One region of the Kluyvera sichuanensis genome, then DNA from elsewhere that is predicted to be linked to it. Evidence: predicted binding sites of a transcription regulator. Region 1 holds the regulator's gene; each other region holds the start of a gene.
The links. Region 1 encodes PurR, which represses purine synthesis genes. Its sites were predicted from a motif close to CANGCAAACGTTTGCNTG; they were not measured.
Positions count from the first base shown of each region.

Region 2: the regulator PurR is predicted to act here: its motif matches at 3,632-3,649, upstream of purL (phosphoribosylformylglycinamidine synthase).
Region 3: the regulator PurR is predicted to act here: its motif matches at 3,031-3,048, upstream of AB2B48_RS19660 (NCS2 family permease).

Region 1 covers NZ_CP162271.1:1,020,276-1,028,258, forward strand. The annotation lists gene cfa (cyclopropane fatty acyl phospholipid synthase) at 1-825, opposite strand, end outside; gene punC (purine nucleoside transporter PunC) at 1,123-2,316, opposite strand; gene punR (DNA-binding transcriptional activator PunR) at 2,430-3,341, shown strand; gene purR (HTH-type transcriptional repressor PurR) at 3,360-4,385, opposite strand; gene AB2B48_RS05110 (YnhF family membrane protein) at 4,680-4,769, shown strand; gene AB2B48_RS05115 (MFS transporter) at 4,930-6,096, shown strand; gene sodB (superoxide dismutase [Fe]) at 6,177-6,758, opposite strand; gene AB2B48_RS05125 (C40 family peptidase) at 6,882-7,703, opposite strand.
Region 2 covers NZ_CP162271.1:2,509,988-2,517,970, reverse strand. The annotation lists gene AB2B48_RS12275 (MurR/RpiR family transcriptional regulator) at 1-526, opposite strand, end outside; gene yfhb (phosphatidylglycerophosphatase C) at 743-1,378, shown strand; gene tadA (tRNA adenosine(34) deaminase TadA) at 1,444-1,944, shown strand; gene mltF (membrane-bound lytic murein transglycosylase MltF) at 1,941-3,479, opposite strand; gene purL (phosphoribosylformylglycinamidine synthase) at 3,725-7,612, shown strand.
Region 3 covers NZ_CP162271.1:4,094,500-4,102,482, forward strand. The annotation lists gene AB2B48_RS19635 (lytic transglycosylase F) at 1-508, opposite strand, end outside; gene AB2B48_RS19640 (IclR family transcriptional regulator) at 664-1,407, shown strand; gene AB2B48_RS19645 (YjcB family protein) at 1,455-1,736, opposite strand; gene soxS (superoxide response transcriptional regulator SoxS) at 1,989-2,318, opposite strand; gene soxR (redox-sensitive transcriptional activator SoxR) at 2,406-2,864, shown strand; gene AB2B48_RS19660 (NCS2 family permease) at 3,274-4,623, shown strand; gene AB2B48_RS19665 (Na+/H+ antiporter) at 4,818-6,464, shown strand; gene AB2B48_RS19670 (LysR family transcriptional regulator) at 6,602-7,486, opposite strand; gene AB2B48_RS19675 (CidA/LrgA family protein) at 7,589-7,983, shown strand, end outside.

The DNA of each region.
Region 1 (7,983 bases):
ATTGTCTGTTTTCTTCGAGCCGATAGTGTGCAGTAAAAACAGTCCGTCGGGTTTCAGATTTTTGTCGACGACGGAAAAATAGGTGTCATAGTTTTTCGGACCAACGTGCTCGAACATCCCGACGGAAACAATACGGTCAAACTGGTCGTTAAGGTCGCGGTAATCTTGCAGCAGGATCTCGACGTCCAGCCCCTCGCAGCGGGCCTGGGCCATTTTCTGCTGTTCCGCTGAAATGGTCACGCCCTTGACGGTGACGTCGTAGTTTCTGGCCATAAACGCTGCCAGACCGCCCCAGCCGCAGCCGATGTCCAGCACGCGCATTCCGGGTTTTAGCTGCAGTTTTTGGCAGATGAGATCGAGCTTAGCCTGCTGCGCCTCTTCCAGCGTCTGGGCATCTTTCCAGTAACCGCAGGAGTATTGCATATAGGGGTCGAGCATGCGGCTGAAGAGATCGTTGCCCAGGTCGTAATGTTCTTTACCGACCTGCCAGGCACGACGACGGCTTTGCAGATTAAACAGACGCGCGCCGGCAATGCGAAGCGTGTCTTTAATATGGTGAGGGAGTTGCGTTTCTAATCCGGCGCGCAGCACCTTGTCGAAGAAGATATCCAGACGATCGCATTCCCACCAACCGTCCATATAACTTTCGCCAAGACCCAGCGAACCTTCTTGTAACACACGTTTAAACAACCGAGGATTTCTGACTTGTATATCGCAGGGAGCATTGCCGTTTACTTCAATGCCTGCGCGGCCTAGCAGCTCGCTGACAATACGATACCAGTCGTCATCCGGTACACTAACTTCTTCTATACACGATGAGCTCATAGCTTCTCCATCCCGACCTGATGATCAGAACCTTAAAACAGCGTAGACGCTTTTTTTGGGTTTGTGAGAAATCTCACGAAATTCGTGAGCCTGCTATCCGACGTAGCACAGAGGAAGGGAAGAATCCCTTGCCGAAAGCCAATCCATGGTTCAACGGGAAGCTATCCTGCTCCCGCTTAATAAGTTCAATCTATATTATTTATGTGATGCGGATCCAGTATAGGACGCTAAGTTTGTTGATTCAACTAAAAATCTTAGCGCCCTAATCATTTCCTGGGATATTGATATGAGTGATGTTTAGGCGTGAGAAGTGGCGTGTTCTATTTCACGTTCAGCGCGACGAGCGGCGAGTTGCATCCAGTAGCCGACGCCTGCGAGCAGCACGGTCACCAGCATCACGCTGGTGGTGGTCAGCAGCGGCGTGGCAATCAATGTGGATACCGCAAGGCTTGCCAGGAAACAGAGCCCTAACTGCAGCGTGTTTTGTAATGCCGCAGCACGGCCTGTTGCCTGTGGGAATGGCTTCAGCGCCTGAGCGACGACGATCGGATAAATCGCGCCGTTGGCAATGGCCATCACGCAGAACGGAATCAGCAGGGCGGTCAACGAGGCGTTTTCTGCCAGACCCACGGCCCAGGTACCCACCACGCTCAGCGCGTAGATAACCAGCAGCCACGGCAGCATCTGGGCACCACGCCATTTTTGCAGCGCGGCGCGACAGCCGTAGCCGCCAATCAGGAAGGCGATGGTTTGCGGCACATAGCTCAGACCAATTACCGTTGGGCTGTAGCCCATCTCATGCAGGATAAACGGTGAACCGGTCAACCAGGCGAAAAAGCTCGCCGAGCAGGCGGCGTAAATCAGCACGTTGCCGCGATAGTCTTTACTGCGCAGCAGGCGCATAAAGGTCAGCTTTTCTTCGCTAGTGGCATTTTTTTTGTGCGCAGGCTTGAGGCGGAACGCCGGGAGCATCAGCACCAGGGTGATAATAAACAGCGTGGCGAAGATGGCCTGCCAGTCAAAGTGCGCCAGCAGCCAGCTACCCAGCAGCGGGGCGAGCGCCGGAGAGAGCCCAACCAGCGGCATGATAGTGGCAAAAATGCGGTTGGTGCGCTGAGCTGGATAGTAGTCGGTGACCATTGCCTGCCAGGTCACCGCCGCAGCGCAAACGCCGACGGCCTGCACAAAACGCAGGACCAGCAGCGTGGTGCCATCGCGCACCCACAGCATGCCAATGCAGCCAATAGCGAAAATGGTTAACCCGGACAGCAGAATCGGTTTGCGCCCGTAGCGGTCTGACAGCGGCCCCCAGAGGAGTTGCGCGACGGCAAAACCGGCCAGAAACAGGCTAAGACTCGCGCTGACGGCTGATGCCGGCGTTTGCAGGTCTTCCTGAATGGCGGCAAAGGCAGGGAGATACATATCGGTAGCCAGAAAGCCCAATACGCTCAGCCCCGCGAGCCAGACTAAAAATCCTTTCCCAGGTTGCATTAATTTCGCCCTTTTTATCATGAATAAACGATGCCGCTGAGTGTAGAGAGTGCATAACGGCTTGTGAAACGCTAATATTTGCGTCATGCATTCAAAAATTTTGCAGGCAGAAAATGTGGTCTGAATATTCACTGGAAGTGGTTGATGCGGTGGCGCGCAACGGTAGCTTTAGCGCCGCGGCTCAGGAACTGCACCGCGTGCCTTCTGCGGTCAGCTATACGGTACGCCAGCTGGAAGAGTGGCTGGCAGTTCCCCTGTTCGAACGGCGCCATCGCGACGTTGAGCTTACTCCCGCTGGCGCATGGTTTTTGAAGGAGGGGCGCTCTGTTATCAAAAAAATGCAGATCACTCGCCAACAGTGCCAGCAAATTGCTAACGGCTGGCGAGGGCAGTTGGCGATTGCCGTCGATAATATCGTGAAACCGCAGCGAACCCGGCAGTTGATTGTCGATTTCTATCGCCACTTTAGCGACGTGGAACTGATTGTTTATCAGGAAGTGTTTAATGGCGTCTGGGATGCGCTGGCCGATGGTCGCGTGGAGCTGGCGATTGGTGCCACTCAGGCGATTCCGGTTGGTGGCCGTTTCGCGTTTCGTGATATGGGGATGCTCAACTGGCACTGCGTAGTGGCGAGTACCCATCCGCTGGCGCAGATGGAAGGCCCGCTCAGTGATGATGTGTTGCGCAACTGGCCGTCACTGGTGCGCGAAGATACTTCGCGATCGCTGCCAAAGCGAACAACCTGGCTGCTCGATAACCAGAAGCGCGTGGTGGTGCCGGACTGGGCCTCATCGGAAACCTGTATCTCGGCGGGGCTTTGCGCGGCGATGGTGCCGGGGCATCTGGCGCAACCGTGGTTGGAAAGCGGGGCATGGGTGGCGCTACAGCTTGAAAACCCGTTCCCGGATGCCGCCTGTTGCCTGACCTGGCAGCAAAGCGAAGCGTCGCCGGCTTTAAGCTGGCTGCTGGAATATCTGGGGGATAGCGAGACGCTAAATGAAGAGTGGCTGCGGACACCCGAGTAGGGTGTCCGTGGGTAATGCTTAGCGGCGGTAGTCGCGGAACGGGCCGTCGGCCACGGAGCGACGTTCGATAAGACGCGGATGCACTTCAATCGACTGCGAGGTCTCGCGTTTGCTGACGATACGGTCCATCAGCATGTTAAACGCCGTCTCACCAAGCGAATCTTTCGGCTGGTGAATGGTCGTCAACGCCGGGGTGAAGAAACGCGAGTTGCGCACGTTATCATAACCGATCAGCGAAATGTCCTGCGGCACGCGCAGACCCATTTCATCTGCGGCGCACAGTGCGCCCATCGCCATGATGTCACCACCGCAGAAGATAGCAGTAGGGCGCGGCTGCTGCGACAGGATCTGCTGCATTGCGCGATAACCAGATTCGGGCTCGAAGTCACCCTGCACAATCCAGTTCTTCGGTACGTTGATCTGCGCTTCTTCCATCGCTTTCATAAAGCCGGCCAGACGGCCCGCGCCGGTGTTGCGCTCCAGTGGACCTGGGATCACACCGATATCGCGATGACCACGCTCAACCAGGTAACGACCGGCGGTATAGCCGCCTTCAAAGGCGTTATCGATGACCGAGTCGGTGAAGTCTGCTTTAGCCTCGCCCCAGTCCATCACCACCATCGGAATGTGACGGTACTCTTCGAGCATCGTCAGTAGGGATTCCGGATACTCGGAGCACATGACCAGCAGGCCATCCACGCGCTTTTGCGCCATCATCGACAGGTAGGCGCGCTGTTTTTCCAGGTTATTCCAGGCGTTGCCCAGAATCAGGGTATAACCTTTCTCAAAGCAGTTTTTCTCAACGGCTTCGATAATTTCGGCAAAGTAGGCCGCTTCGCTGCTGGTTGCCAGCAAACCAATCGATTTGGTGTGGTTCACCTTCAGGCTGCGGGCAACGGCGCTCGGAGAGTAGTGCAACTCTTTGATCGCCGCCCAAACGGCTTCACGCGTCTCCTCGGCGACAAAACGCGTTTTGTTAATTACATGTGATACGGTTGTAGTGGAAACGTTTGCGCGCTTCGCTACATCTTTAATAGTTGCCATTCCATCTCACTCCAGACCCTGGCCTGCCCCTGATAAAATCGAAAGGAAAACGTTTGCCTTCACACACCCTGACGCAATTTTGTGGATTGCGATTCGCCGGGAAAACGATACAGGACGACAGGAGGGGGTCAATGGCCGGTACGCTTATAAATAAGCGTCGAATTTTGACTTATCCTGACGCAAAGTGGAAGAGTAAAAACCAACATCCTGCTAAATCTGTGAAGATTTTTGCGCAATACTGTGCAAAAATGAGTTAGCTCAGTTTTGCTGTAGCGATAAAAAGGAGAAAAGTTGATGAGTACCGAACTTAAGATGTCACTCACCACCACCGTCATTACCCTTGCGCTGATCGTTGCCGCAAGTTTGACTGCTGTACTGCATTAATTCCTCTGCGAGGGGGCGCCCGCTCCCTCCTGTCTGATTGTTACCCGTTTAGCAATAATCTTTTGCTGTTTTGTACACTTCTGTTTTTATGTGATTGATGTCATGCTTTTGCCCATTATCGACATGCCGCGTCTGTTGTGCGGCCAACCGGAGCATTTGCATGAAAATTAACTTTCCCTTACTGGCGTTAGCCATCGGGGCCTTTGGCATCGGGACTACCGAATTCTCGCCAATGGGGCTCCTGCCGGTGATCGCAAAAGGCGTGGACGTCTCCATTCCCGCAGCCGGGATGCTGATCAGCGCCTATGCCGTAGGGGTGATGGTTGGTGCGCCGCTGATGACGCTGCTGCTTTCACATCGTGCCCGCCGTAACGCCCTGATCTTCCTGATGGCGATTTTTACCCTCGGTAACGTATTGTCGGCGATGGCGCCGGACTACACCACGCTGATGCTGTCGCGGATTATTACCAGCCTTAACCACGGCGCGTTCTTCGGCCTGGGTTCCGTTGTCGCCGCCAGCGTGGTGCCGAAGCATAAGCAGGCCAGCGCCGTGGCGACCATGTTTATGGGGTTGACGATTGCCAATATCGGCGGGGTGCCGGCGGCAACCTGGCTTGGTGAAACCATCGGCTGGCGGATGTCGTTCCTGGCAACGGCAGGCCTTGGCATTATTGCCATCCTGGGGCTGTGGTTCTCTCTGCCGAAGGGCGGGGCGGGTGAAAAACCGGACGTGAAGCGCGAACTGTCGGTGCTGGTGCGTCCGCAGGTGCTGTCGGCGCTGCTGACCACCGTACTGGGTGCGGGAGCGATGTTTACGCTCTATACCTATATTTCACCGGTGCTGCGGATGATAACTCACGCCACGCCAGCGTTTATTACGCTGATGCTGGTGTTGATTGGCGTCGGCTTCTCAATCGGTAACTACCTCGGCGGCAAATTCGCAGACCGTTCGGTGAGCGGAACGCTGAAGGGCTTCCTGCTGCTGCTGATGGCAATCATGCTGGCGATTCCGTTCCTTGCGCAAACGCAGGTAGGCGCGGCCTTCAGTATGGTGGTGTGGGGGGCTGCAACCTTCGCGGTGGTGCCACCGCTGCAAATGCGCGTGATGCGCGTGGCGCACGAAGCACCGGGTCTTTCTTCCTCGGTGAATATCGGGGCGTTCAATCTGGGTAACGCACTGGGTGCGGTCGCGGGCGGAGCAGTGATCTCCGGTGGTCTGGGTTACAGCTTTGTACCGGTGATGGGGGCGATTGTTGCCGCGCTGGCGCTGCTGGTGGTATTCCTGAGCGGTCGTTCACGCGGTGAAGAGGCGCTGGCCAGCCAATAAAAACAAAAACGCAGAAGGGAAACCTTCTGCGTGATACGAGATAACCCGGCGGAGCGTGGCGATGCCGGGTTATTTTTTGCTTACGCTGCCAGATTCTCAGCCACAAACGCCCAGTTCACCAGAGCCCAGAAGTGCTCCAGATAGTTTGGACGCGCATTGCGGTAGTCGATGTAGTAAGCGTGTTCCCACACGTCAACGGTCAGCAGTGGCTTCGCGTCGGTGGTCAGCGGGGTTGCCGCGTTAGACGTTGAAACGATAGCCAGGGAACCATCCGCCTTCTTCACAAGCCAGGTCCAGCCCGCACCGAAGTTTTTCACTGCGGCATCGGTGAACTGTGCTTTGAATTCAGCGAAGGAACCAAAGGATTTAGCGATCGCATCAGCGACGGCACCGGTTGGTTCGCCACCGGCATTAGGTGCCAGGCAGTTCCAGTAGAAGGTGTGGTTCCAGACCTGCGCTGCGTTGTTGAACACGCCGCCTTCAGAGGTACGGACGATCTCTTCCAGCGTTTTGCCTTCAAACGCCGTACCTTTGATCAGGTTGTTCAGGTTAGTGACATAGGTCTGGTGGTGTTTGCCGTAATGATACTCCAGGGTTTCCACGGAAATGTGTGGAACAAGAGCGTCTTTGGCATACGGTAATGCAGGTAATTCGAACGACATTGCTACTCTCCTTTATTATATTTGTACACTCAATAACCATGTATTAAGTATGGATAGAGTAGCAAATTAAAAGGTGAGATAAAAGATAAGCTTACCCCGTTTATTAACAAACGGGGTAAGTGATTAACGAATTGTCTTTGGTGTCACAACGCGGCGGGCGCCGACGTAGTGCCGGACCCAATAGTCTTCGCTCAGCGACGTTATCTGGATGTCCTGACCGGTACGCGGGGACTGAATAAATTTGCCGTTGCCGACGTACACGCCAACGTGATCGGCTGTACCGCGGCCCTGGGTGCGGAAGAATACCAGATCGCCGCTTTCCAGTTCGCCACGTTCAACCGGACGCGCATCGCGCAGGTGATACATTTCGTTGGCAGTACGTGGAATGCGGATGTTGACCAGATCTTTATAAGCGTAATAGACCAAACCGCTGCAGTCGAAGCCGGTGCGTGGGGAGTTGCCACCCCAGCGATAAGGTTTCCCTAACTGACCCATCAGCTTATTCATCGCGGTTTTCTGTACTTTCTGCACGCGAACTTTGTGCGCGGCGGCGATGGTCGTGGGTTGGGTTTCTACAGGAGCGGTGGTACAGCGTTTCTTGTACCCTTTGCGGACTTTACAGGTCGTGGTGACGCTGGCGGTTTTGACCGCGCTGCTTTTCACGTGGGTTTTAGCGGAGGCTGTTTTCGATTTGCTGGAGGCTGGAGCAACTTTTTTCGCTACGGCTGGCGTGGTTTTCTTCTTAGCGGCAACCGGAGTGGATTTTTTCTTAGCGTTAGATTTATTGTCCGCGTTCTTTTTCTTGCGTTCACTGTTTTTTACAGGAAGCGACTTTTGCGCCGTTGGGGTTTTGGCATGCCCTGTAGCATGCGCCAACGGCGTGAAGGATAACGATGTAAACAGCAATGCACAGAGCGTGAACGACCATTTTTTTATCTGCGCCACTGAACAACCCTCTGAGTAAGATGCAGGCCAAATGTCCTTGCCTGGGTATGGTTTACAAAACCCAACGATTCTAATCCATAAAAACACGAAATGTTAATAGTGTTTTTAAGGATAAAACGTTGTTTCGTTAGCAACTGCAAAAAAAAACATCATTTGATACATAATGAGTCAAATAATGAGCAAGCTTTTCATCAGCCTGCCGATAAACTCATATTTATAAAGCAACTTAACGCTTCAGACGATAAAATAGTAATGCGTGAACAAAATGTTATTTTCTGTT
Region 2 (7,983 bases), 1.5 Mb from region 1:
CCTGCACGGTAGCCAACAGGGCGTGCATGTCCTGCTCGGAAACGGCGTTCAGGCCGATTTTCATCAGCTTCCAGCTAAAGTTACGGGCAACCAAACCTGATGCGCCGATGCCTGTCAGCACGATACGACGCGCGCCGCGCAGCATGTTGACCGTCTCCAGCAGCTTGTCTTCGGTGTTCACGTCGAGCGAGGCATGCATCGCCGCGACGTTATCTTTAATCAGCTTTTCGCCGACCAGGCGAAGCGGGTCGTCGCCGCAAATCTGGTTATGTACCGGGACGGAGTGCGGGTTGACGTTGCTGGCGAGTGCATCACTCAGCGCCAGTTTAAGCGCCGGGAAGCCTTTAAAGCCAAGCTTCTGGGCGAACTTCACCACGCTGGATTGGCTCACACCCGCCTGGCTGGCGAGCTGCTGGGAGCTTAAATGGCGGGCTAAATCCGGCTGTGCCAGAATGAAATCAGCCAGCTTTCTGTCGCTTTGCGCCAGCTGCGGATAACGCTGACGAATACTCAGTAAACAATTCATAATAACCTCACGGGCACAATGACCACGATGTGCCAGGCCACCATTCTGCTCGTTTGCAAGAATTTTGTATTCTATTATAACGGAATATATCGAATTAAATGTGCTATGTGATTGTAAAATAGCAGCAATTCTCGGGGGGTATCGCTATCAGGCGAAACCTGAGGGGCTATCTGGTAGTCTGGTCACTGTATGGATTAACGATAACGGGAGCCGCATTTGGTCAGTCACTGTCGCCGCGTGGTGTTTTTCGACCTCGACGGTACGCTGCATCAGCAGGATCTCTTTGGTGCTTTTTTACGCTATCTGTTACGCCGATTGCCGCTTAACGCCTTACTGGTTTTGCCCCTGCTGCCGATCGTTGGCGCGGCGATGCTGGTGAAGGGGCGCGCGGCACGCTGGCCGGTAAGCGTGCTGCTGTGGGGAAGCACCTTTGGCCGACGCGAGGCAACGCTAAAGGCGCTGGAAGCGAGCTTCATCCTCTGGTTTCGTGCAACCGTCACGCCATTTCCCACCGTGCAGCAGCGGTTGGATAGCTATCTCCAGCATCAGGATGCCGATGTCTGGCTTATCACCGGGTCGCCGCAGACGCTGGTGGAACGCGCCTATGCCGATGCACCCTGGATGCAGCACGTCAACTTGATTGGCAGCCAGATGCAGCGGGGGTTTGGCGGGCGAGTGCTGTCAGTTCGCTGCCTGGGCCATGAAAAAGTGGCCCAGCTTGAACAGCGCCTCGGCGCGCCGCTACGCTTGTACAGCGGCTATAGCGACAGCAAGCAGGATAACCCGCTCCTCTTTTTTTGTGAGCATCGCTGGCGGGTCACCGCGCGCGGCGAACTGGAACAACTGGAATAGTCGGCGCTGCGCTTTGATGGATATTGTGTATAATGCGCGGCGTTTTATCATCTGGAGTCCCCACGTTGTCCGACACTGAACTGAACCACGAATACTGGATGCGCCACGCGCTTGTACTTGCCCGCCGAGCCTGGGATGAAGGCGAAGTGCCGGTAGGCGCCGTACTGGTTCACAATAATCAGGTGATAGGCGAGGGCTGGAATCGTCCGATTGGCCGTCACGATCCCACCGCGCACGCGGAGATCATGGCGCTGCGTCAGGGCGGCCTGGTGCTGCAAAACTACCGGCTGATAGATACCACGCTGTATGTGACCCTGGAGCCTTGCGTGATGTGCGCGGGGGCGATGGTGCATAGTCGTATCGGCAATCTGGTCTTCGGCGCTCGTGATGCCAAAACCGGTGCGGCGGGGTCGCTGATTGACGTGCTACATCATCCAGGAATGAACCACCGCGTTGAGATCACCGAAGGTGTATTGGCTGAGACGTGCGCGGGGATGCTCAGTGATTTCTTCCGCGAACGGCGGCAGCAGAAAAAAGCGTTAAGGCAGGCAGAAAAGGGCTGCTAGTTTTTCGAGGTGAAGCGCAGCAGCGGCGTATCGCTGTTATCGCGATCGCCTCGACGCAGGAATGAAAATATCCCCGTATCATTTTCACTATGCTGTAGCTCATTTGGCGAAACGGTAGGATAGGCTTGCGCTATCGCCATCTCTTCCTCTGCTTTTTTCTCTTTTTCCTGCAAATACCCCACCAGGCTTATCTGATACTTACGGATATTTTCGACGTAGGCATAGGCTTCATGCCCGCGGGCATAGCCGTAGGTGAGTTTGCTGTACCACTGTTTCTGGCTGAGTAACGGCAGTCGCTGCTTCACGTCGGCCCAGCTGTCCGGGTTACCCTTCTGTTTAGCGGTGAGGGCGCGGGCATCCAGCATATGGGCGTAGCCCATGTTATAGGCCGCCAGCGCAAACCAGATTCGCTCCTCTTGCGGCACGCTGTCCGGTACCTTACTCATCATATCCTGCAGGTAGCGCATCCCGCCGCTGATGCTCTGCTCGGCATCGGTACGGTCGCTCAATCCCAGGCTCTGGGCGGTGTTTTTGGTCAGCATCATCAGGCCACGCACCCCGGTTGGCGAGGTGGCAAGCGGATCCCAGTGGGACTCCTGATAAGAGATAGCCGCCAGCAGCTTCCAGTCGATTTCGCTGGCGTACTTCTCAAACAGCGGCTGCAGGTCAGGCAGCACGCTATCTACCGCGCGCAGGAAGGTGCGAGTATCAACATAGTCGAAGTCGTCACCGTGGCCGAGATACTTCTCTTCAAGGCGGGCAAGGGTGCCGTCTTCATTAATGTTGTCGAAGAAATCAAGCATTGCAGCGGAAAGCGTATTGTCGTCGTCCTGCAGGCTAAACCAGGTTACCGGCTGTTCGTCGGTCACGTCGAGGGCAACCGCCAGCTCCGGGTGTACGCGCTGAAACAGACCAATCGCCACCGAATCGGCGATGGTGTAATCAAGCTTGCCGTCGATCACCGCCTGCATCAGGTCGGCGGAGCTGCGTTTCTCATCGACGGTCCAGCCGAGGTCCGGGTATTTGTTTGCCTGCAGGTTTTGCAGATCGCTGATGACCACCTGGCCTGGGGCAATGGTGAGCTGGTCTGCGGAGACGCTGCTGAGGCTGCGTGGACGCGTATTACCAACGCGATACACCAACTGTTGTGATACCGAATAGTAAGTCGGCCCCGCCTGGTAGCTTTTTACGCGCTCGCTGTTATAGACCAGACCGGCGGCCAGCATGTCGGCGCTGCCGTTATCGAGATCGTCAAACAGCTGGCTGATGTTCTGTCGCACCGTCACTTTCAGCTTTACGCCCAGATAGTCGGCGAACTGCTGGGCGAGCTCATAATCGAGCCCGTAGTCCTTATTATTGACGACGGTGTAGGTCAGCGGAGATTGCACGGTACTGATGCGCAGTTCCCCCCGCTCTTTGATAGCGGCGATGCGATTCTCTGGTTTTCCAAACCAGGGAAGAGAGGGCCAGAGCGCCGCTGCGAGCAGCAACGTCACAAAGCCGATAAGCAGGTAATTAATCTTTAGTTTTTTCAAATGGTTAATTCACTGCGCTGTTAGAAGTTGTTCCAGATAATCTAAAGCCTTGTTACAGAATGAGCGGCATTTTGCTTAACATTGCGCCAGTTGGCAACTTATTCGAGATATGTGTCACATCTATTGATAAAGAAAAGAGATGTGTTTATTTCGACGCAAACGGTTTCGTCGGGGCGCAGGATTCTCTATAATAGCGCCCGTTCTCCCCCATTGCGCACACTGAAAGCTGAGAAGACGAGAGACTTATGATGGAAATTCTGCGTGGTTCGCCTGCACTGTCTGCATTTCGTATTAACAAACTGCTGACGCGGTTTCAGGCAGCCAACCTCCCGGTAAGCAACATTTACGCCGAGTATGTCCATTTTGCCGACCTGGACGCGCCGCTTAATAAAGAAGAGCGAGCCCGACTTGAGCGACTGTTGCAGTATGGTCCAAGCCTCAATAGCCATAACCCTACCGGTAAACTGCTGCTCGTCACCCCTCGCCCTGGCACCATCTCCCCCTGGTCTTCAAAAGCTACCGACATCGCCCACAACTGCGGCCTCTCGCAGGTTCTGCGCCTTGAGCGCGGCGTAGCGTACTACGTTGATGCCGCTAGCCTGACCGCCGAACAGCTAAGCGCCGTGGCGGCCGAACTGCACGACCGCATGATGGAGAGCGTATTTGACTCGCTGCAGGATGCCGAAAAACTGTTTGCCCATCATCAACCGGCACCGGTTGCCAGCGTGGATCTGCTGGGGCAGGGCCGTCAGGCGCTGATCGACGCCAACATCCGTCTTGGCCTGGCGCTGGCGGACGACGAAATTGACTACCTGCAGGATGCGTTCACTAAATTGGGCCGCAACCCGAACGACATCGAGCTCTACATGTTCGCGCAAGCGAACTCTGAGCACTGCCGTCACAAGATTTTTAACGCCGATTGGATTATCGACGGTAAACAGCAGCCGAAGTCGCTGTTTAAGATGATCAAAAACACCTTCGAAACCACGCCGGATCACGTGCTGTCTGCCTATAAAGACAACGCCGCGGTGATGGAAGGCTCTGAAGTGGGCCGTTACTTCGCCGACCATAAAACCGGTCGTTACGATTTCCATCAGGAGCCTGCGCATATCCTGATGAAGGTGGAAACCCATAACCACCCGACGGCAATTTCTCCATGGCCGGGCGCTGCAACCGGCTCCGGCGGTGAAATCCGCGACGAAGGGGCAACCGGTCGCGGTGCCAAACCAAAAGCGGGGCTGGTGGGCTTCTCCGTGTCTAACCTGCGTATTCCTGGCTTTGAACAGCCGTGGGAAGAAGATTTCGGTAAGCCGGATCGTATCGTTACCGCACTGGACATCATGACCGATGGCCCGCTGGGCGGCGCGGCGTTCAACAACGAATTTGGACGTCCGGCGCTGACCGGCTACTTCCGTACTTACGAAGAAAAAGTGAACAGCCACAACGGCGAAGAGCTGCGCGGTTACCACAAACCGATCATGCTGGCAGGCGGGATCGGCAACATCCGAGCCGATCACGTACAGAAAGGTGAGATCGTGGTAGGGGCGAAGCTGATCGTCCTCGGCGGCCCGGCGATGAACATTGGCCTGGGCGGTGGTGCTGCCTCTTCAATGGCTTCCGGTCAGTCCGATGCTGATCTCGACTTCGCTTCCGTACAGCGCGACAACCCGGAAATGGAACGTCGCTGCCAGGAAGTTATCGACCGCTGCTGGCAGCTGGGCGATGCCAACCCGATTCTGTTTATCCACGACGTGGGCGCGGGCGGTCTGTCTAACGCCATGCCGGAACTGGTCAGCGACGGTGGGCGCGGTGGTAAATTCCAGCTGCGCGACATCCTCAGCGATGAGCCGGGCATGAGCCCGCTGGAAATCTGGTGTAACGAATCTCAGGAACGCTACGTACTGGCGGTCGCCGCCGATCAGCTGCCGCTGTTCGACGAACTGTGCAAACGTGAACGTGCGCCGTACGCGGTGATCGGCGAAGCCACCGAAGAGAAGCATCTGACCTTGAGTGACAGCCACTTCGACAACCAGCCAATCGACATGCCGCTGGACGTGCTGCTTGGCAAAACGCCGAAGATGACTCGTGACGTGCAGACGCTGAAAGCGAAAGGTGAAGCGCTTGCCCGTGAACACATCACGCTGGCCGACGCGGTGAACCGTGTACTGCATCTGCCAACCGTGGCGGAGAAAACCTTCCTCGTGACCATCGGTGACCGTACGGTGACCGGTATGGTCGCGCGCGACCAGATGGTTGGCCCATGGCAGATCCCGGTAGCGAACTGCGCGGTGACCACCGCTAGCCTCGACAGCTACTACGGCGAAGCGATGTCTATCGGCGAACGAGCGCCGGTTGCGCTGCTGGACTTTGCTGCCTCCGCCCGTCTGGCAGTAGGCGAAGCACTGACCAACATTGCCGCAACCCAGATTGGTAACATCAAACACATTAAGCTCTCGGCAAACTGGATGTCAGCTGCAGGTCACCCTGGCGAAGATGCTGGTCTGTACGAAGCGGTGAAAGCGATCGGCGAAGAGATGTGCCCGCAGCTGGGCCTGACTATTCCGGTGGGTAAAGACTCCATGTCGATGAAAACCCGCTGGCAGGAAGGCAACGAGCAGCGCGAGATGACCTCGCCGCTGTCGCTGGTGATTTCCGCCTTTGCTCGCGTTGAAGACGTGCGCCACACCATCACGCCGCAGCTGGTAACCGAAGATAACGCTCTGCTGCTGATTGACCTCGGTAAGGGTCATAACGCGCTGGGCGCCACCGCACTGGCGCAGGTTTACCGTCAATTGGGCGATAAGCCAGCCGACGTCCGTGACGTGGAACAGCTGAAAGGCTTCTACGAGGCGATTCAGGCACTGGTTGCACAGCGTAAGCTGCTGGCCTATCACGACCGTTCCGACGGTGGCCTGCTGGTTACCCTGGCTGAAATGGCCTTTGCCGGTCACTGCGGCGTGGAAGCTGACGTGGCAACCCTCGGCGACGATCGTCTGGCGGCGCTATTCAACGAAGAGTTGGGCGCGGTGATTCAGATTCGTGCTGCAGACCGTGAAGCGGTAGAGGCGATTCTGGCGGCCAACGGCCTGGCTGATTGCGTGCACTCCCTCGGTAAAGCCGTTGAAGGTGACCGTTTCACCCTGACCGCCAACGGCCAGCCGGTATTCAGTGAAAGCCGCACTACGCTGCGTATGTGGTGGGCAGAAACCACCTGGCAGATGCAGCGCCTGCGCGATAACCCAGAGTGTGCCGATCAGGAACACGACGCGAAAGCCAACGATAACGACCCGGGCCTCAATGTGAAGCTCACCTTTGATATCGCCGCCGACGTCGCAGCACCTTACATCTCTACCGGTGCGCGCCCGAAAGTAGCGGTACTGCGCGAGCAGGGCGTGAACTCCCACGTTGAGATGGCGGCGGCCTTCCACCGTGCGGGCTTTGATGCCATCGACGTGCACATGAGCGACCTGCTGGCAGGGCGCACCGGTCTGGCGGACTTCCAGGCGCTGGTGGCCTGCGGCGGGTTCTCCTACGGTGACGTGCTGGGCGCGGGTGAAGGCTGGGCGAAATCCATTCTGTTCAACAACCGCGTTCGCGATGAGTTTGCGACCTTCTTCCACCGTCCACAGACCCTGGCACTGGGCGTCTGTAACGGCTGCCAGATGATGTCTAACCTGCATGAACTGATCCCAGGCAGCGACCTGTGGCCGCGCTTTGTGCGTAACCACTCCGACCGTTTTGAAGCGCGCTTCAGCCTGGTCGAAGTCGCCAGCAGCCCATCGCTGTTGCTTGCCGGTATGGAAGGTTCACGTATGCCAATCGCCGTCTCTCACGGTGAAGGTCATGTGGAAGTTCGCGACGGTGCGCATCTGGCTCAGCTGGAAAGCAAAGGGCTGGTGGCGCTGCGCTTCGTGGATAACTTCGGTAAAGTCACCGAAGCCTATCCGGCGAACCCGAACGGTTCTCCTAATGGGATCACCGCGGTAACCAACGAAAGCGGTCGCGTCACCATTATGATGCCGCACCCGGAGCGTGTGTTCCGTACGGTTTCCAACTCCTGGCACCCGGAAAACTGGGGCGAGGACAGCCCGTGGATGCGTATTTTCCGCAATGCGCGTAAGCAGCTTGGTTAAGTTAGACGCTTAATGCATCAAGCCCCTCTTTGTGAGGGGCTTTTTTGTTTCTGCACATCCCCAATGCCGCGTTGCTCGGCTGGGCTACATTCGGTACGGCGAAGGTGTGTCGGGAAACCCCGACATTGGTGGTATTGCGCTGTCGCTAAATGGAGACATTTAATTTAATGATTTATAAGATATTTTTATTATGCACCAATAGGTGTTGCTAATTAGCGACACAATGCCCAAAAGCGGCCTTCACCACTCTTCTGACCTGTTTAATATATTTTCTATATTTATCATTGTGTTAATTTATCGTTTTGTATTATGGCACGCATCATGCATAATATTAACCAGTGGCTCATTCACCTTCTTATGTCAGCCCCTTC
Region 3 (7,983 bases), 2.0 Mb from region 1:
GCGGTGACGCGGGGCCGGAAATCAGCAGCTCCTTGATATCGTTATAGATAGGATCAGTAAAGGCAACCGCCTGCTGGCGGGACGGTGTGATGGTCAGGTTAGCGGCGGCGATATCGCCTTTTCCCTCGTTGAGCGCGGTAAACAGGTTATCGCGGGTCACCGGCACAAAAATAATCCGCACCTTCAGATGCTTCTGCTTAAGCTTCTTATCCTTTGCTAGCTGTGCGTTCAGGCTGCGCTCAAAGGCGGCGAAAATATCGTGCGTCGCGCCGCGCTGCTGTCCTTTGTCGATAAAAAAGAAGGTTTTACTGTAAGTGGTTAAAACGCGAATCACGCGACGGTCAAGCATGCCGGGCAGGTCGCCTTTCCACGGCTGCATGATGCTTTCGATATTCACTTCCAGCGCATCGCTTTGTTCATCCGGTTTGGGGGCGGCATAAGCCGGGGTGGACAGCAGCAGGGCGCTTAAACAGACGGTAATGAGGCGATGAAAAGGGATGGCGTTCATGGTGCGGCACTCCGCAAGGCGCATCCGTCAATTTTAGTAGAAGATGGCTAAAAAACCTGGCAGGAGTATGGCTTTTTCAGGCCGTCGGAGGCCGCTATCTGGTTAGCATCGATGGCAACGGCTACAATGCACATTTTGTGCCATGGAGAGACATAATGACCAGCCTGAATCGGATGCTGTCGGTACTTGACCTGTTCACTGCAGAACGCCCCGTGTGGGAAGCCGACCGTATCGTGGAAGCGCTGGGATGCTCCACGCCCACCGGCTATCGCTACCTGAAAGAGCTGATGCACACTGGCCTGCTGCAGCGCTTTAACGGTGGCTATTATGCGCTGGGGCCACGCATCACCCTGCTGGATTATGTCATCCGCAGCACCGACCCGCTGCTGGCAGCCAGCATCCCGCAGATGCGTGAGCTAGTGAAGCAGACGGGTTGTCATTGCACGCTCTCCAGGCTTGATGGCGATGTGTTTCTCGACCTGCATCACGAGTCCTCGACTCAGGACATTGCGTTGATTTACGGCCGAGGCCGTCCGCGCCCGATGTTTTCCGGCAGCGCGCCAAAAGTGGTTATCGCCAACCAAACCTCGAAGCAGCAGCGTGGGCTGTACGAACGCTTTCGTGAAGAGGTGCTGAGGGCAGGATTAGGCGACACGGAAGAGGCGTTCCTGAAACGGATGCTGCAAATTCGCAAAGCGGGGTGCTACCGGGCGGATGAAGAGTTGGCGGCGGGGGTGTCATCGCTGTCGGTGCCGCTGCGTTTTGCGCCAAAAGAGCACTGCGCCGCGCTGGCGCTGGTCTCATCGACTCAACATTTTGCGCAAAGCAACGTGGGGGAGTGGCAGGACAAACTTAAAAAAGCGGCCCGGCGTATTGCGTTGGCCTTAGACGGGGAATAGCCGCATTCAGACAATAAAAAACCCCGCCGTGGCGGGGTTTTCTGCAATTAATAGAGCGCGACCGGCCATTCTGGCGGCGTCTGGCTCATCACTTCAACCATCACATCTTTGATATTGTTAAAGATAGTGGAAATCTCGACCAGAGTAATCCCTAACAGGCTGGTGGCAAACCAGCAGGCGGCCGCAAGACCCAGCATGCTGCAAATAGCGCCCAGGCCGATGTAGTCGGCTTTACGGAGTTTGATTTTCAGGGTACTAGCAACGAACATCAGCACGGCGCTGGTTAACGGCCAGCGTAACAGCGTAACGCCTGCGGTAAGTGAAAGCATGGGACCTTTTCCTCAGAGATAAACAACAAGCTGCCCTGACAGCACTTGTGTAATGAGGCACTGGGCGCTCTGGCTATCTGAAGGCATTCACAAATTGAGTGAAACAGTGTTTCTGTTTCATCTCGTTATGTGAACTATATCACGTTTGTTGTTTTATTCACCAGAGGTAAACGCAGGATTTTTGTCAATCCAATAACCATCCTGTAAGCATGGGTAAGGCCGCCACACGCGGTGCAGCAGCCTGAATGCGGATTAAGCGGAGATCTGGTGGCGGTAGTCCGTCGGCGTGCGGTCAAACTCGCGGCGGAATACGCGTGAGAAGGTCTGTTGCGAAACGTAGCCGAGATCCATGGCGATATCAAAGATAGGCCGCTGGGTGGTGCGTAGCGCCTCTGCGGCAAGCAGCAGGCGTCGCTGGCGGATGTAGTCACCCAGCGTCTGATGCATCACGGTGCGGAACATTCTTTGCAGATACCACTTCGAGTAGCCGGACTTACGGGCCACGATGTCGATATTAAGCGGTTGATCGATATGTTCATCTATCCATTCAATTAGCGTTTGAATAATTTCCCGATGGGACATAAGGCTCTCCCCGTTGTCTATTTTTGCGTCGATTTCTGTTCTGTCGGCGAGTATAATTCCTCAAGTTAACTTGAGGTAAAGCGGATTATGGAAAAAAAGACGACGCGCATAAAAACGCTGTTATCACCCGGCGAAGTAGCGAAACGAACTGGGGTTGCGGTCTCTGCGTTACATTTTTATGAAAGCAAAGGGCTGATCCACAGCACACGCAACAGTGGCAATCAGCGGCGCTATAAGCGCGACGTGCTGCGCTATGTGGCGATCATTAAAATTGCCCAGCGCCTCGGCATTCCGCTGGCGACTATCGGCGACTCGTTCAGCGTGCTGCCGGAAAACCATACCCTCGGGCCAAAAGACTGGAAGCATCTCACTACCCAGTGGCGCGAAGAGCTGGATAAACGCATTCACGCCATGGAGGCGCTGCGTGACCAGCTTGACGGCTGCATCGGCTGCGGCTGTATGTCGTTGCGCGACTGCCCGCTGCGTAACCCCGGCGATAAACTGGGGGAAGAAGGGACCGGGGCGCGTTTGCTGGAAGAAGAATAATCCTTATGCATTCCTCTCCGGAAAATTGCGACATTTTTGCCATAGAAATGTTGCCGGATTGCGCATGGACGATAACGTTTGCGCATGGGTTGAGCAATTCTTCATCGGCATTCGTTAATTTTCATAAACCAGGGCAAACTTCTGTTGAAAAAAGGGGCATAAAAGCCAGATAATCGTTTGCCTTCAAATTTCGGACGCATCTTACGCCGAAAATGAGCGGGCCAACCTTATCTCGCACACGCCGAGGGTAAGGAATTCCGAATATCGTTTTGTCTGCGCGGAGTTAATCGTTTGCTTTTTTGTGGCTCCCCTATTGCCGCAAGTAGCACATGGAGATGACGCTTAGCTGGAAGTGGATGTTCCACCACGCAGACGAACGAATGATAAAAACTCTCAGGGGATGTTTTCTATGTCTACGCCTTCAGCGCGTACCGGCGGTTCGTTAGACGCCTGGTTTAAAATTTCTGCACGTGGTAGCTCCGTTCGTCAGGAGATTGTCGCCGGTCTCACTACCTTCCTGGCGATGGTTTACTCGGTGATCGTGGTGCCGGGCATGCTGGGTAAAGCCGGTTTCCCACCGGCAGCGGTCTTTGTGGCGACCTGCCTGGTGGCCGGTGTCGGTTCTATCGTGATGGGCCTGTGGGCAAACCTGCCGCTGGCGATCGGCTGTGCAATCTCACTGACCGCCTTCACCGCTTTCAGCCTGGTGCTGGGCCAGCACATCAGTATTCCGGTTGCGCTGGGCGCGGTATTCCTGATGGGTGTACTGTTTACCATCATTTCTGCCTCCGGTATCCGTAGCTGGATTTTGCGCAATCTGCCGCAGGGCATTGCGCACGGTACGGGCATTGGTATCGGCCTGTTCCTGCTGCTGATCGCCGCGAACGGCGTTGGCATGGTAGTGAAAAACCCACTGGACGGCCTGCCGGTTGCGCTGGGTCAGTTCGATAGCTTCCCGGTCATTATGACGCTGGTCGGTCTGGCGATGATCATCGGTCTGGAGAAACTGAAGGTACCGGGCGGCATTCTGCTGACCATCATCGGTGTCTCCATCGTCGGCCTGATTTTCGATCCAAACGTGCACTTCTCCGGCGTGTTCGCCATGCCATCGCTGAGCGATGACAAAGGCAACTCGCTGATCGGCAGCCTTGATATTATGGGCGCGCTGAATCCGGTTGTGCTGCCAAGCGTGCTGGCGCTGGTGATGACCGCGGTGTTTGACGCCACCGGGACTATCCGTGCGGTAGCCGGTCAGGCAAACCTGTTGGATAAAGACGGCCAGATCATCAATGGCGGCAAAGCGCTGACCACTGACTCCCTGAGCAGCGTGTTCTCGGCAGTTGTGGGCGCATCCCCGGCAGCGGTCTATATCGAATCCGCAGCGGGTACGGCGGCAGGCGGTAAAACGGGTTTAACGGCGATCACCGTCGGCATCCTGTTCCTGCTGATTCTGTTCCTCTCTCCGCTCTCTTACCTGGTTCCAGGCTATGCCACCGCACCAGCGCTGATGTACGTCGGCCTGCTGATGCTGAGCAACGTGGCGCGCATCGACTTTAACGACTTTGTTGACGCGATGTCCGGGCTTATCACCGCTGTGATGATCGTGCTGACCTGTAACATCGTTACCGGCATCATGATTGGCTTCGCGACCCTGGTGATTGGCCGCGTGGTTTCTGGCGAATGGCGTAAGCTGAACATCGGCACCGTGATTATTGCGGCGGCGCTGGTGGTGTTCTATGCGGGCGGTTGGGCGATTTAATCTCGCCACTGCCGTACAAAAAACCCGCCTGATGGCGGGTTTTTTATTTGTGGCTTGGCCGGGCTACGCGTCCGGACTTTTTTTCTATTTTCAGCCACCTCTCGTTTCCTTTTGCGTTAATCTGGGTAACGTAAACTCGGAAGCACGACGCTTCATGTTTTGAATAATAAGACAACGCTGTAAACAGGGAACGCATGGAAATATTCTTTACCATACTCATCATGACCCTTGTGGTTTCGCTCTCCGGGGTGGTTACGCGCGTAATGCCCTTCCAGATCCCACTTCCATTAATGCAAATCGCCATCGGCGCGCTGCTGGCGTGGCCGACGTTTGGTTTGCACGTTGAATTTGACCCGGAACTGTTCCTCGTTCTGTTTATCCCGCCGCTGCTGTTTGCCGACGGCTGGAAAACGCCGACCCGTGAGTTTATTGAGCATGGGCGAGAGATCCTCGGGCTGGCGCTGGCGTTAGTGCTGGTGACGGTAGTGGGGATTGGCTTCCTGATCTACTGGATTGTGCCGGGTATTCCGCTGATTCCAGCCTTTGCGCTGGCTGCCGTGCTGTCTCCGACCGATGCCGTGGCGCTCTCCGGGATTGTCGGGGAAGGGCGCATCCCGAAAAAAATCATGGGGATTCTGCAGGGCGAGGCGCTGATGAACGACGCCTCTGGCCTGGTGTCGCTGAAGTTTGCCGTCGCGGTAGCGATGGGCACGATGGTGTTTACCGTCGGTGGCGCCACGGTGGAATTCCTCAAAGTGGCGATTGGCGGCATCCTGGCGGGCTTTGTGGTCAGCTGGTCGTACGGTCGCTCAATGCGCTTCCTCAGCCGCTGGGGCGGTGATGAACCCGCCACGCAGATTGTGCTGCTGTTCCTTCTGCCGTTCGCCTCTTACCTGATCGCCGAACATATCGGGGTGTCCGGTATCCTCGCGGCGGTAGCGGCCGGGATGACCATCACCCGTTCCGGCGTGATGCGCACCGCGCCGCTGGCGATGCGCCTGCGTGCCAACAGTACCTGGGCGATGCTGGAGTTTGTGTTTAACGGCATGGTGTTCTTGCTGTTGGGTCTACAACTGCCAGAGATTCTCGAAAGCTCGCTGGTAGCGGCAGAGGCCGACCCGAACGTTGAAACCTGGATGCTGTTTACCGATATCATCCTGATTTACGCGGCGCTGATGCTGGTGCGTTTTGGCTGGCTGTGGACGATGCGCAAGCTGAGCCAGCGCTTCCTGAAAAAGAAACCGATGGAGTTTGGTTCATGGACCACCCGCGAGCTGCTGATCTCCTCCGTAGCCGGTGTGCGCGGGGCGATTACCCTTGCCGGTGTGCTCTCCATCCCGCTGCTACTGCCTTCAGGCGACGCCTTCCCGGCGCGCTATGAGCTGATCTTCCTGGCTGCGGGCGTGATTCTGTTCTCGCTGTTTGTCGGGGTGATCGCTCTGCCGATTCTGCTGCGTCATATTGAGTCGGGCGATAACGTCCAGCAGCGTAAAGAAGAGCGCCTGGCGCGGGCCGCAACGGCTGACGTGGCGATTGTCGCCATCCAGAAAATGGAAGAGCGTCTTGCCGCGGATACCACCGAGAATATCGATAACCAACTGCTGACCGAGGTCAGTTCACGCGTGATTGGTAACCTGCGTCGCCGCGTCGATGGGCGTAACGATGTAGAAACCTCAATGCTGGAAGAGCAGCTTGAACGCCGCTTCCGCCTGGCGGCGCTGCGTTCCGAGCGCGGGGAGCTGTACCACCTGCGTGCGACGCGCCAGATCAGCAACGAGACTTTGCAGAAACTGCTGCACGACCTCGACCTGCTGGAAGCGCTGTTGATTGAAGATGCGTAATACGGATAAAGCGTGTGCCGATCAGTTCCCTCTCCCCCATGGGGAGAGGGCTAGGGTGAGGGGATGGCGCCGAGCATAAACCCTCACCCCAACCCTCTCCCTTAAAAAGGGAGAGGGGGCGCACCGTGCCTAAACTTCTACTCCGGCACCTTAAACCCCTCGCAGCACTTCAGCCACGCCTGGGCGCTGTGAGACAAATAGACCCCTTCGCGCCAAATCATCCCTAACTGCCAGCGCAGATCGCTCTCCAGCGGCAGCCATCGCAGGGTTTTCTCATCGAGCCTGCGGCAAATCGGCTCCGGCAAAATTGCCACGCCAACGCCCGCCTGCACCATCGCGGCGAGAAAATCCCATTGTCCGCTTCGCACCGCAATGCGCGGCTTGACGTTATGACGCGCAAACAGCTGCATCAGCTGGCGGCTAAGGGCGAAATCTTCGTTGTAGATAAGCAAAGGATGCGCGGCGAGCTGCTGTGGTGAAACCGAGGTCTGTTCCAGCCAGTCGCCGGAGCGCGGCACCAGTACGCAAAGGGGGTGACTGAACAAGAGCCGGGTAGTCAGTGCGCTCTCTTCTTCCACCGGCAGCGCCGTCATCGCCAGATCCAGCTCGCCGTTCATTACCGCCTGCTGCACGGTCAGGCCGCCGCCTTCGGAAATTTTCAGCTCCACGCCGGGATAGCGCTGGCGAAACAGGCTAATGGGCCCGGCCATCAGCATGCCAACCATCGGTGGAATACCGAGGCGCAGCACGCCTTTGTTGAGATGGTTAATGTCGCTAAGCTCGGCCTCCAGCTGGCGAAATTCGTCGAGGATAGCCAGCCCGCGATCGAACACCACCTGCCCGGTATCGGTCATCAACAGCTTACGGCCGTCGCGAATGAGCAGGGTGCAGTTCAGCTCATCTTCCAGATTTTTGAGCATCTTACTGATGGTGGGTTGCGTCACGAAGAGCTTCTCCGCCGCGCGGGTAAAGCTCTGCTGACGAACGACTTCGACAAAGTAGCGCAGCGTTCTGATGTCCATGATTATGCCTCTTAACTATGCTACCGATGAGTTTAATTCATTTTTGTCATCATCGTTGTCTCACTATACTGTGCCTCTCTCATTTTTTCTGGACATCCCTCCATGGCTGAGGCCTTAGGGCGCGTTGTGCCCTCCGTTTTAAACCGTCTTCAGGTTCCGGTGCAGGTTGTGCTGTACGCAGGTCTGTTTGTGTTTGCTGACTATCTGGTGAACCGGTGGCATCTGCCGCTGCCCGCTAATCTGGTGGGCATGGTGCTGCTGTTGGCGCTGATTGTCTGCCATATCGTGCCGCTGAAATGGGTTCGCGCCGGGTCGCGCTGGCTGCTGGCGGAAATGCTGCTGTTCTTTGTGCCGGCAGTGGTGGCGGTGGTGAACTATGCCCAATTGCTGATGGTCGACGGCTGGCGGATTTTTGTGGTGATTGCGCTGAGCACGATGATGGTGCTGGCGGCGACCGCATGGGTGGTCGATAAGGTTTATCGCTACGAACTGAAGCG